DNA from 4 places in the Furfurilactobacillus entadae genome. Region 1 is predicted to be linked to each of the others. Evidence: predicted binding sites of a transcription regulator. Region 1 holds the regulator's gene; each other region holds the start of a gene.
What was found. The regulator Rex, encoded in region 1, represses fermentation and respiration genes when NADH is low (regulators of the CRP and FNR family bind a similar motif). The targets are predictions, from matches to a motif close to TTGTGAANTANTTCACAA.

Region 1 (3,176 bases):
CACCGGCGATGTCGTTTGTCTTGGAAGCAACTTCTGCCACCAACTTAGCACCCATGTTTTCGAAATGATCCTTTAATTCAACGGCCTTGGCAATCGTCACCCCATCATTTGTGATGGTTGGTGAACCATATGTTTGTTCCAAAACGACGTTCCGTCCCTTTGGTCCAAGTGTTGTCTTTACTGTGTTCGCTAATTTATCGACCCCAGCGAGCATTGCGCTCCGGGCGTCTTCTGAAAACTTCAAATCTTTAGCCATTTTTCTGCCACCTCAACTGTATTTTAGTGTGCTGACACATGCTTATTTCGGTTAGTTAACGCTGCGTTGTTATTCAACAACCGCAACGATGTCTTTTTCATGGAGAACCAGGTAGTCATTACCGTTATCTGAAACTTGGGTTCCCGCATACTTGTCAAACATCACAACGTCGCCCGCTTTAACAAGTGGGGCAACCGTCGTTCCGTTATCCAAAATCCGGCCAGTTCCAACTGAGATAACCTTCCCAGTTGTTGGCTTTTCCTGTGCATTACTTGCAAGGACAATGCCACCAATGGTCTGTTCTTCTTCTTCTGAAGCTTGTAAAATAACGCGATCTCCTAATGGTTTTAACACGTTGATTCCCTCCAATATCATTATTATAATCAGAGCTTTTAGCACTCTTATACGTTAAGTGCTAACAACATGCTCTATGATAACCATGCCGCTTTCTGAATGCAAGTGTTTTGGTCAAACTTAGTCAAAAAGTTTTTGCCCAAGCCACTGACGCCCCATTCACCAAGACATACGGCAACGTGAGCCAAATATTTTTTGACAATAAAAAAACATCTGGCTCATTGTCCAAATGTTATTAAACCGTGCTTATTCGTCGTCCTCTTCCCCATCGTCGCCACCTTCGTAATGGTCGATGAAGTAAATCAAGGTTTGTAATTCGTTTGTTAAATCGACGTTTTGAACCCGAATGTTGTCAGGAACCGTTAACCGCCGTGGCGTAAAGTTCAAAATTCCCTGAACACCAGCTTCAACCACTTGATTCGTCACGTCTTGCGCTGTGTCTTCTGGCACACTCACAATTGCAATTTCAATTTGTTGATCCCGCAACTGTTGTACCATCTCATCCAGTGGATAAATTGGCACACCACTTTGAACTGTATTAATGATGGCTTCGTTCACATCAAAAGCGGCACTGATCCGAACGTTACTGTTTTGGTGGAAGTTAAAGTTGAGCAATGCATGCCCAAGGTTCCCAACCCCGATCAACGCAACGTTAGTCAGTTGATCCTGATTTAAGATTCGTTTGAAGAATTCAAGTAATTTAGGCACGTCATAGCCGTAGCCCCGTTTTCCTAGTGCACCAAAATAGGAAAAGTCCCGCCGAATCGTGGCGGAATCCACCTTCACTGCTTCTGACAATTCTGTTGATGAGACGCGCATCTTATCTGCGTTGAGGAGAATGTTCAAGTATCGATAATAAATTGGCAACCGTTTTGCCGTTGCCCGTGGAATTCGTTGTTCAGCCACAGCAGTCACTCCTTTTCTTTCCGCACTTTGCGGGTTATCCTTGTGAAACTCGTTGTAAGGTAAATTATAGCATAGGGCCCCTTATTGTGAAGCATATTTCATATCAGCATTCGGGTATTTCATAAAATCACAAGGGCATTTCACCATTTTTCAATGCGCAAAAGTGGCTTAAACCGGCGTTTCTTTTACTGATTAATTTTTAGACCACTTCTCGAGTGGTTACACGCGTTTATCCACCAATCATTAGTTCATTTCACGAACTTTTTGTCCCTTTCGCAATCCCACCCCACAACATGCTAAAATAGAACAAAGACTTTTATGATGTAGGAGACCTCAATTTATGCAAGTGCTTCAGGTGCAACAAGTTGCGCGACGTTTCGGCGCTGATACTTTATTTCAACACGTTTCAATGACCATTAACGACCGCGACCGTGTCGGTTTGGTGGGCCGGAATGGTGCCGGAAAATCCACCCTGCTGAAAATGATTGCTGGCATTACGGAACCTGATGAGGGAACCATTTCTTCTTCAAAGGGCGCCACCATTGGCTACCTTCCTCAGGACGCCGGCTTAACCTCGAGCAACACCGTCTGGGACGAAATGCTCACCGTTTTTGCTCAGCAGCAGCGCCAGGAAGCCCAGTTGCATCAACTCGAAGCCCAAATTGCCGACCCCGCGGCTGATCATACCAGTGCAGATTACACCCACTTACTAACCGACTACGACCAGTTGCAGCACGACTTCACAGAAAATAACGGTTATGGCTATCAGGCCACGATTCGTGGTGTTCTCCATGCCTTTCATTTCGATGAAGACACGTACGACCGTAACGTCACCAGTTTTTCTGGTGGGCAAAAGACCCAGCTTGCACTTGCAAAACACCTTCTTCAACGCCCAGACTTGCTGATTTTGGATGAACCAACAAACCATTTGGACATCCAAACGCTAAGTTGGCTAGAGGATTACCTGAAAACGTACCCGGGAGCCGTCCTCGTCGTTTCCCATGACCGGTACTTTCTTGACCATGTCGTGACCACCGTCTACGACATGAACCAACACACGTTGACCCATTACACAGGAAACTACTCAGCTTATTTAAGCCAGAAGGCAACACGGCTCACCACTGAACAACGGGCGTACGACAAGCAGCAGACCCAAATCAACGCCCTTGAAGATTTCGTTAACCGTAACATCGTCCGTGCCTCAACCACCAAGCGGGCCCAAGCCCGGAGAAAACAGCTTGCAAGCATGGATCGGTTGGAGGCACCCAAAGATGACGATCGCTCCATCCGCATTCGGTTTGAACCATCTGGTGAAAGTGGCAAAGAGGTGCTCAAGGTCCAGGATGTCAGCATTGGCTACACGAGCGACCATCCGCTGGCCGAACACATTAATTTAGACGTCGTTAAACAACATGCGGTCGGCATCGTTGGTCCCAACGGGGTTGGTAAATCAACCCTCTTGAAATCCATTTTGGGCCAACTGCCACTGCTTGCTGGAACTGTCAAACTTGGTGCCAGCTTGAGCATTGGTTATTATGATCAAGAACAAGCAATCCTGCACGATGACAAGACGGTCCTTAGTGAAGTGTGGGATGAACACCCCACCATTCCCGAACGTGATGTGCGGACACTGCTTGGTAGTTTCCTCTTTACCGGAACC
Region 2 (3,176 bases), on a different contig from region 1:
AACAGCGGTTGTGTCGCCACAACATTTGTCTTTTAGTTTACCATAGCCCTTTGGGGATGTACACCAAACGGGGGTCGTTGCCATGCGGGGCAAACCGAAACTGATTAGGATGAGATGTAATTATGGTAGAATTAAAGGGAAAACAGGAAGGGTGATAGTCGATGACATTAACAATTACGATTATTGTCGGTGTTGGTGTTGCATACTTGGTCTACCATTACATTCATCAGCTCATTGTTCGTCGAGCCACGACCATCGTGAGAGATGATGCCCAGGCGACGACAGAGGCGGCAGTTTCACAAGCGTTGCAACAGTTAGCAAGAGAGGCCACGTTAAGTGAGGGGCAGGATCACTATACGGTGGCCCAAACTGTCGCGGATGTTTGGGGCCGGGGCGTTATGGCGTTTGAATTTACCATTGTGGGTGACGGGCTAACGCCTGCTCAATTGCCAATGCTGCGGCGGCAGTTGAATAATGCACTGGGTGAATACGCGGGTAAACATGAGGTTGCCCGTTATTCAGCAGACTCACCAACGTTTGTGGTTACAGATCTATGGCTCTTTGAAGACCAATGGCATGTCGATGTCGCGTACCTAATGAATGAGGCGACCGTCGAGTACATTCGGGATTTAAAACGTCTTAATGCTTCTGAAGTTCCCACCCAAGAAAAACAGGATTAATGAACAAATAAAAATGGCAACGACCTACATTATCTGGGTCGTTGCCATTTTTGATTGTTCATTATTAATAGCTGTGGCGTGGGTTAACCAATTAAAATGGTGCCATCATCAGCGGCGAAGGGATGTTCATGATTAATGTGATCATAGAACAAGGTGCCGTGTAAATGATCAATTTCATGTTGGCAAACAATGGCTGGGTAATTCTTCAGCCGAATCGAGTGAGTCTCACCGTCAACATCTTGGTACCGAAGGGTGATCCGGTCAGCACGGGGAACATAGCCAGGCCGATCTTCATCAACGGATAAACAACCTTCACCCTCAGATAGTGCACCAGCTTGAACTGATTGGCTAACGATAACGGGATTGATGATCACGTCTTTAAAGATTGGGTTATCTTGTGCTTCTTGGGCAGCCTTGACGATATCGTCGTGGTTTTCAGGATCCTCTGGTTCAACCGGGGAGGGAACCAAGACGGCAGCCATCTGAATGGAAACATCCACTTGTGGTGCGGCCAAACCGACACCGGCCCGGAGCTTATACTTTTCAGCGAGGTCAGGATTTTGGCTAACTTCCAAATATTCCATCATGTCAGCAGCAAGCTGGCGGTGCTCCTCACTTAAAGGAAAGGTAACCTTAGCCGCCTGTTTTCGCAAAGTGGGGTTACCATCCCGAATAATGTTGTTCATTAATATCACGTTCGTTCCTCCTCGAGTAGTTCTGCATACTAGTGTAGCATATGCGTGAAAATGGGACTACTACCCATCTTAATTGAATGTGGCCGCCCATGATTTTGTTAATTGCTAAGTGAAACAACAAACAATGCGGATTGTTTCACCGTAATTTTCAGTTGAATTAGTGGGTGATTCACGGCTGGTTTGGGGATGCTTGTGAAAATGGAAAGGGATGAAAGAAATGGTTGAGACCTGTTAACCGTTCAAAGAAAAGAGTAAAAATCGTGACCTGACGCGGATACGGTTTATTTGTTAGACAAATTTAGCAAAAACTGTCCGAAAGCTTCACAAAGTCGCAGGTGGCTGCCTAATCTATTGTGAACAGATTAACGAGGCTGAAAACCCTTGCAAACGGATTCTGCAAAGCGGTACAATAAATTACGAAAGATGAAAGCGCATACATTTGCTTATGAGAAATATTAGACACTGGGCGAATGAACAGCTGTCATCAGATAAAGGGAAGGAATGTGTGCATTATGGCAAACAACGATTCATCAACGGCAATTGTCGATTTCGCTGCAATTAAAAATAACCAAGGCAGTGATTATAAGACGGTGCAAGTATTAGACAGTTCTGCCAAAGTCGTTAATCAAGAGGTCTTTGATAGTTTCAGCAATGACCAATTGGTTGATTTCATGAAGAAAATGGTATGGGAACGTGCATTGCATGAACAAACAATGAGCTTTTCACGTCAAGGTCGGTTAGGCTTTTACGCCCCAACGGCTGGTGAAGAAGCAAGTGAAATGGGGAGTGTTTCAGCATTTGAACCCCAAGACTTCTTATTCCCTGCTTACCGTGACCTTCCTCAATTAATTCAACATGGTGGTTCAGTTGAAAAAGGGTACTTATGGTCACGTGGTCATGTTCTTGGCAATATTTATGATGAAAAATATCGTGCTTGGATGCCACAGATCATTATCGGTGCACAGTATGTTGAAGCTGCCGGTGCTGCTCTAGGAATTAAAAAGAACGGGGAAAAAAACGTTGCCTTTGTTTACACCGGCGATGGTGGGACATCGCAAGGGGACACGTACGAAGGATTAAACTTTGCTGGGGCTTTCCAAGCACCACTTGTTGCCTTTGTTCAAAATAACGGTTTTGCCATTTCTGTTCCACGTGCAAAGCAAACAGCTGCGAAGACACTGGCTCAAAAAGCTGTCGCTGCCGGAATTCCATCTGTTCAAGTTGATGGGATGGATGTTTTGGCCGTTTACGCTGTTTCAAAAGCTGCCCGTGACTATGCGGCAGCAGGGAACGGACCAGTCTTAATTGAAACCTTAACGTACCGGTATGGTGCTCACAGTTCCGCTGGTGATGACCCATCGCGTTACCGGAGTAAAGAAGAAGAAAAACCGTGGCATGATGAAGACCCATTGATTCGGTTACGGAAAGTGCTGACAGATAAGGGCTTATGGTCTGATCAACAAGAAAGTGACTATGTCGACGCATGCAAGGCTGACTTTAAGGCTGCATTGAAGGCTGCGGATGCAGAACCAAAGCAAACCAACGTTGAAATGTTAAAGAATACGTTCGAAGTACCAACTCCGAACATCAAGGCGCAAATTGCCGAATTTGAAGCAAAGGAGTCGAAGTAATCATGGCTACGAAAACTTATATTCAAGCGATTACTGACGGACTTGATCAAGTCCTAAGCGACGATGACAAGACGTTAATCTTCGGTGAAGATGTCGGGAAAAATGGTGGTGTGTTCCGGACAACCCAGGGCTTACAGGACAAGTATGGTGAAGACCGGGTCTTCGATACA
Region 3 (3,176 bases), on a different contig from region 1:
CATCCGATTTTCAGTGGGAAAGTCGTTAGCAAGTGCAAATTGAACGTGCGGTTGACTGGAAATGCTTAAAACCTGTTTTTCGTAGCGACCGAGAAGCTTCTGGGCCACGGTGGCAACATCCACTGCCCGAAGCTTGTTTTCCGCGGTTTCGCCGGTGTGGGTGACGCGGAGTGACCCCAACGACTGATTATTTAAGCCGGTAACGTTGACCAGTTGGTAGTGCTGAAGTTTCCAGTTGGCCGCTTGGTGGTTGATGGCTTTAACGGCATTTGCCTGGTTTCCGTACATGGCCTGAGCCAGTAGCATGATGGCACCGTTGGCAGAATGAATAAGCGAGGCAGATAGTAAGTCCCTGACGGAATAGCTTTGACCATTTTCAAGTGGAACGTTTGCAAGAGCTGGTTCATGAGAAAGGGCCGCAATATCTGCGGGTGCTGTGACCTGCTGATCCAGTTTTAATTTTCCCTGGTTAATTTTTTGCAGTGCGAGATAGATGATGAAGAGCTTCGAAATGGAAGCAACTGGTCGTGGTGTGGTGGCGTCACTTTTTTGATAGACATGCCCAGATTTGGCGTCCATGACCAACGTGGAAACAGATTTGGTGTCAGCGTGTCCCCTAGTACAAAGAACGGTACTGGTACCCGTAAAGGTGAGTAAAAGAATTAACAGAATGATGGTTTTTTTCATGGTTGATGCGTTCCCCGTTATGATGATTGGTTACCCCTTAATGATTTTAACAGTGGTGCCGGTTGGAATGGTTTCATAGACCCAGTGGGCATCCGGAATGGAAAGGTGGACACAACCGTGGGAAGATGGGCGTTTACCTAAGTCGGCTTTCGGGCCAGGGAGAATGTTTTTTTGTTCGTCAGTTGGTGTTGAGTGGAACAAGTAGACGCCGTGATCCTTCCATGACACCCAATCATAAGCCCCTTCATTAAAGCGCGGCGCGTAAAAATAGGTTCCCCGTTCGGCCTCAATGTGAAAAGTTCCGGTTGGTGTTGAATCATGCATCCCGGTAGAAGCCAGCATCGTGTAAAGTTTTGTTTTGCCGTTCATCACGTAAACGCGCTGGTGCTTTAATGAAACCAACAACCACGCATGGGGATACTTAATGAGATCTGGGTACGTCGCTTGGTGTGATTGCTTTTCATGGGTAGCCGCGCTGGCGACAATGGGGTCAGGCGTGAGGCCGGTTGAACTAATGCCGGCAAACTGACTGAAAAGGACGCTCACGAAAACGACGAGGGTGAGTTTGAGGACGAAATGAGTGCGTAAAGACATATTTTTTCTCCATAAAACGAATGATGTAAGGGTTTAAAACGTGTGCGTTTTGCTGACTAACCCAAATATTATACCATCTGTGTGAAGTTAGCAGCTGGCAAACCAACTAAAAAGTTGATTATTTAGTTGGTTAAGTTAACGGCTGGAAATGAGCCATTAATTGGGGAAAGGACATGTTGGCAGATAATAAAGTTTCACTATTCACAAAGGTTCATTAATAACAAAACCAATAAGGATGAAAAAACATTACGAGCAGTAATCCACTGGTATCACTAATGTAAGCGGTTACTTAAAAATCCTTTGTTATTTTTTGAGCAAAAAGACTTGCAAAGTTTTTACAAGGTGCTAAACTACTAATTGTGAAAGAGATAACAATAACTTCAACATTGATGGAGGAATTCAAACAATGGTTGTGAAGACTGATAAAAAAGCCGAAAAAGAAACAAATGATGTAGCAGACATGATTCAAAAGCTCGTTGACAAAGGTCACGAAGCGCTCGACAAGATGGATGATTTTGATCAAAAACGCATTGACCACATCGTTCATGAAATGGCGATGGCAGCACTGGACAAGCACATGGACTTGGCTAAGTTAGCTGTTGAAGAAACTGGTCGCGGAATTGTCGAAGATAAAGCAATTAAAAATATTTACGCCTCAGAAAACATTTGGCACAAGATCAAGGATGACAAGACAGTTGGCATCATCCGTGAAGATGAAGTGGAAGAAATCACTGAAGTTGCCGAACCACTTGGTGTTATCGCCGGGATTACACCCGTTACGAACCCAACATCAACGGTGATCTTCAAGGCAGAAATTGCCGTGAAAACACGGAACCCAATCATCTTTGCCTTCCACCCACAAGCACAACAATCATGTGTGGCCGCAGCCAAAGTTGTTCGTGACGCTGCCATTGCCGCTGGTGCTCCTGAAGGCATGGTTCAATGGATTGACCAACCTTCAATCGAAGCCACAAACTTGTTGATCAACAACGATGGCATTGCCTCAACGTTGGCAACTGGTGGTCCTGGAATGGTTAAGGCCGCTTACTCAACTGGGAAACCAGCCTTGGGTGTTGGACCTGGTAACGGCCCCGTTTACATTGAAAAATCAGCAAACATCAAACGTGCCGTGAACGACATTACTTTGTCAAAGACGTTTGATAACGGGATGGTTTGTGCTTCTGAAAACTCAGCTGTTATCGACGCTGACATCTACGATGACGTGATGGCTGAATTCCAACGCCTTGGTTCTTACTTAGTTAAGAAGTCAGATCAAAAGGCCTTGGGTGAAGCAATGTTTGACCCTCGCACCCACGGTGTTAAGGGCCCAATCGCTGGGAAATCAGCCTTTGACATTGCCAAGCTTGCCGGCATCAAAGTTCCTGAAAACACAAAGGTTCTGTTAGCTGAAATCGATGGCGTTGGTCCTGACTACCCATTGTCAGCTGAAAAATTGTCACCAGTTCTGTCTGTTTACAAGGCCGCAACGCGTGAAGACGCCCTGAAGCTTTGTGAAGACTTACTCGACTTTGGTGGCCTTGGTCACACCGCTTCATTACAAACTGAAGATGAAGACTTAATGACTTCATTTGGTGTTCGCATGAAGGCCAGCCGTGTTCTGATCAACACACCATCAGCTGTTGGTGGGATTGGGAACATCTACAACAACATGATTCCTTCCTTAACGTTAGGGACTGGTTCATGGGGTAAGAATGCCGTTTCTCACAACGTTTCATCATTTGACTTAATTAACGTTAAGACGATCGCTAAACGGAGAAACAACATGCAATGGATTAAGATCCCAAGTAAAGTTTACTTTGAAAAAAACTCAGTTCGTTACCTGACTGACATGGAAGGCGTTGAAAAAGTCTTCGTTGTTGCTTCACCATCCATGG
Region 4 (3,176 bases), on a different contig from region 1:
GTGTACGGCGGCCCCGTTTTCCCGAAGGACGCGCTGACGTTTGACCGCCTTAAGACCTTTCTTGAATGCCTCACCACGTATGCTTACGATCACGAGGGGCTGGAATTTTCCTTGTTGCCCAACCTAGATCGCTACGTTTTAAATGACGACGGTGAGATCGTAACTGAGCAAAACGCCGAGCTCATTCATATGCTTGAGGTTCTCCACTATCGCTACACCGATTTCACCGCAACTGGTTACCAAAAGGCGACCCATGCAAATCACTTTGTTTATAAAAAGACGCTGAGCGGCTTGACCGCGGCAGAGCTGACCGCCAGCTACTCAAAGGCCACGCGCTACAACATCAATAAGGCCAAAGAGGTTGGTGTTGAGCTGCGCCAGTTGACCTTTGATGAACTCGCTGAGTTTAAAAACAATACCGAAGCCACGGCTGAACGGCTTCACTTCAAGGACAAACCGTTAAGCTATTACCAAAGTGCATTTCAAACTTACGGGGATCACGTTAAGTTTATGGTGGCAGAGCTGAATTTACCCCGCTACATGACACGCTACCAAGATAAAATCGATCAAAATCAGCACCAAATCGCGGAACTAGCTGCTAAACACAAAGCCTACAACGATAAAAAGATCGCCGAGTTGGAACGGCAAAACGCAAATCACCATCAGAAAATCACGCAAGCCAATACCTTCTTAGAAGCGTTTGGTCCTGTTCTGAATATTGCTGGTGCGATGTTCATCAGCCAACCACAAGAAATGGACTACGTTTTTAGCTATACCAACGAAACGTTTAAGGCCTTTCGCGGACCGTTCTTACTTCAGGACACAATGATGCACGAAGCTGCCGCGGCTGGCATCCCCACGTACAACTTTTTGGGCATCGCTGGTCAGTTTGACGGAAACGACGGCGTCTTCGAGTTCAAACGTGGCTTCAACGGCTACCCCACCGAGATCCTTGGTGAATTTACGAAGATCATCCGCCCTGCCAAACACCAGATGCTGTCGGTCTTCAAAGAATTGAAACAACTTGTTTCATAATTTTCATGCTCAATGCCACGCTTGTGAAAATTCCGGAATGTTTTTCGGAAAACACACTGAAAACGACAAGATAATCATATGCAAGCAATTCCTTACCAAAACTAGACCACTTAAGACAACAACTAGGTATTGATAATTGTAACTATGACAGTTATAGTTTACTTGTGAATAAAGTTACGACATGTTTTCACAAATTCCGAAAGAAGGTTTTTCATTTATGGTTGAACGTAGTTATGATTTCTTAATGCCAAGTGTTAATTTCTTTGGCCCTGGTGTCATCAGTAAGATTGGTGATCGCGCTAAGATGCTCGGCATGAAGAAGCCGGTCATCGTTACCGACAAGTTCCTTGAAGGATTAGAAGGCGGTGCCGTTCAACAAACGTTGGCTTCATTGGATGAAGCTGGTGTTGACTACGTCATTTACAATGGCGTTGAACCTAACCCAAAGATCCGCAACATTAAAGAAGTTAAAAAGTTATATGAAGATGAAGGCGCTGACTCAATCATCACTGTTGGTGGTGGGTCTGCCCATGATACTGGTAAAGGTGCCGGAATCATTTTGACAAACGGTGACGACATTACCACACTGGCTGGAATCGAAACCTTAGACAAGGCTTTGCCACCATTGATCGCCGTTAACACAACTGCCGGAACTGGTTCAGAATTGACCCGTCACGCAGTTATCACTAACGAAGAAACACACTTGAAGTTCGTTGTTGTTTCATGGCGGAACATTCCGTTGGTTTCATTCAACGACCCAAGTTTGATGTTAGATGTTCCAAAGAGCTTAACGGCCGCTACTGGGATGGACGCCTTTGTCCAAGCCGTTGAACCTTACGTTTCTGTTGACCATAACCCAATCACCGACTCACAATGTATCGAAGCCATCAAGTTGATCGAAACTTCCTTACGTGAAGCCGTTGCTAATGGTCACAACTTGGAAGCACGGACCAAGATGGTTGAAGCTGAAATGTTAGCCGGAATGGCCTTCAACAACGCCAACTTAGGTTACGTTCACGCCATGGCTCACCAATTGGGTGGTCAATATGACGCGCCTCATGGTGTCTGCTGTGCCCTGCTTCTGCCTTACGTTGAACAATACAACCTGATTGCTGACCCACAACGGTTCGCTGAATTAGCTGAAATCATGGGTGAAAACACTGAAGGTCTGTCAACACGTGACGCCGCTGAATTGTCCATCAAGGCCATGAAGCAATTGTCACAAGATGTTGGAATCCCTGCTTCCATCAAGGAAATCGGTGCTAAGCCTGAAGACTTTGAACTGATGGCTGAAAACGCCTTGAAGGATGGGAACGCCTTCTCTAACCCTCGTAAGGGAACTAAGGAAGACATCATCAAGATCTTCCAAGCAGCTTACGACGCTGAATAATTAACGCCTTAACCGTGCTTAATGCACAAATAAACCCTTCGTTATCTGACGAGGGGTTTTATTTTGGCCAAAAATCGGCATGACGTCGCCGTATAAATACGGTTTTCCACAAGCACAAATAGTTGGAACAACGCAAAATTACGGGTACCCTAATGACAAATTCACTGAATCTTATCGGGGGCTTTCACCATGAAAAATCAATCATCATCCGTCACCACCGGCCAAATGTTCCGGTTCGTGTTCGGACAAGTTTTAAACAAGAAATGGTTGCTCGGCCTAAACGTCGTGGCCCTGGCCATCATTTCATTGCTTGAGTTTGTGATTCCACAGTATGAGCAATTCATCATCGACCATGTTATTCCTCATCACGACATCGGTTTGTTAACGGAGGTCGTCCTCGGGTTGCTAGGCACAGCCGTCGTTCTTGGCATCCTCAACTACGTTTCCACCTATTACATGGGGGTGCTTAGTCAAGGTGCCATTACAAACCTGCGAACCGACCTCTATCGCTACATTTTGCGGTTGGACACCCACTTCTTTGAATCCAGCAAAACGGGGGATCTGATGGTGCGGCTCACAAGCGACATTGGTAACCTGCAAAGCCTCATTTCGGCCAACATGCTTTCCATGGTTGGCAGCATCGTGACGTTTATCTTTGTCTGGATCTACATCTTTATTATCAACTGGCAAATGGCTGTGGCCGTCACGTTGACCTTTCCACTGATGTTTCTCATCTACCGGGTCTTTCGGA

Region 2: pdhA (pyruvate dehydrogenase (acetyl-transferring) E1 component subunit alpha) is a predicted target of Rex. The motif match lies at 1,727-1,744, and genes of this name have one in related genera.
Region 3: adhE (bifunctional acetaldehyde-CoA/alcohol dehydrogenase) is a predicted target of Rex. The motif match lies at 1,639-1,656, and genes of this name have one in related genera.
Region 4: ACKTR5_RS08230 (iron-containing alcohol dehydrogenase) is a predicted target of Rex. The motif match lies at 1,198-1,215, and genes of this name have one in related genera.

What each region holds. Positions count from the first base shown of each region.
Region 1 covers NZ_BQXN01000002.1:105,169-108,344, reverse strand. Annotated here, with positions in the region: gene groL (chaperonin GroEL) at 1-256, opposite strand, end outside; gene groES (co-chaperone GroES) at 326-610, opposite strand; gene ACKTR5_RS01700 (redox-sensing transcriptional repressor Rex) at 857-1,516, opposite strand; gene abc-f (ribosomal protection-like ABC-F family protein) at 1,857-3,176, shown strand, end outside.
Region 2 covers NZ_BQXN01000003.1:44,468-47,643, reverse strand. Annotated here, with positions in the region: gene ACKTR5_RS02110 (hypothetical protein) at 162-680, shown strand; gene ACKTR5_RS02105 (peptide deformylase) at 764-1,375, opposite strand; gene pdhA (pyruvate dehydrogenase (acetyl-transferring) E1 component subunit alpha) at 1,888-3,006, shown strand; gene ACKTR5_RS02095 (alpha-ketoacid dehydrogenase subunit beta) at 3,009-3,176, shown strand, end outside.
Region 3 covers NZ_BQXN01000010.1:2,169-5,344, forward strand. Annotated here, with positions in the region: gene ACKTR5_RS05880 (D-alanyl-D-alanine carboxypeptidase family protein) at 1-687, opposite strand, end outside; gene ACKTR5_RS05885 (L,D-transpeptidase) at 718-1,281, opposite strand; gene adhE (bifunctional acetaldehyde-CoA/alcohol dehydrogenase) at 1,688-3,176, shown strand, end outside.
Region 4 covers NZ_BQXN01000018.1:20,977-24,152, reverse strand. Annotated here, with positions in the region: gene ACKTR5_RS08235 (peptidoglycan bridge formation glycyltransferase FemA/FemB family protein) at 1-1,035, shown strand, start outside; gene ACKTR5_RS08230 (iron-containing alcohol dehydrogenase) at 1,253-2,425, shown strand; gene ACKTR5_RS08225 (ABC transporter ATP-binding protein) at 2,615-3,176, shown strand, end outside.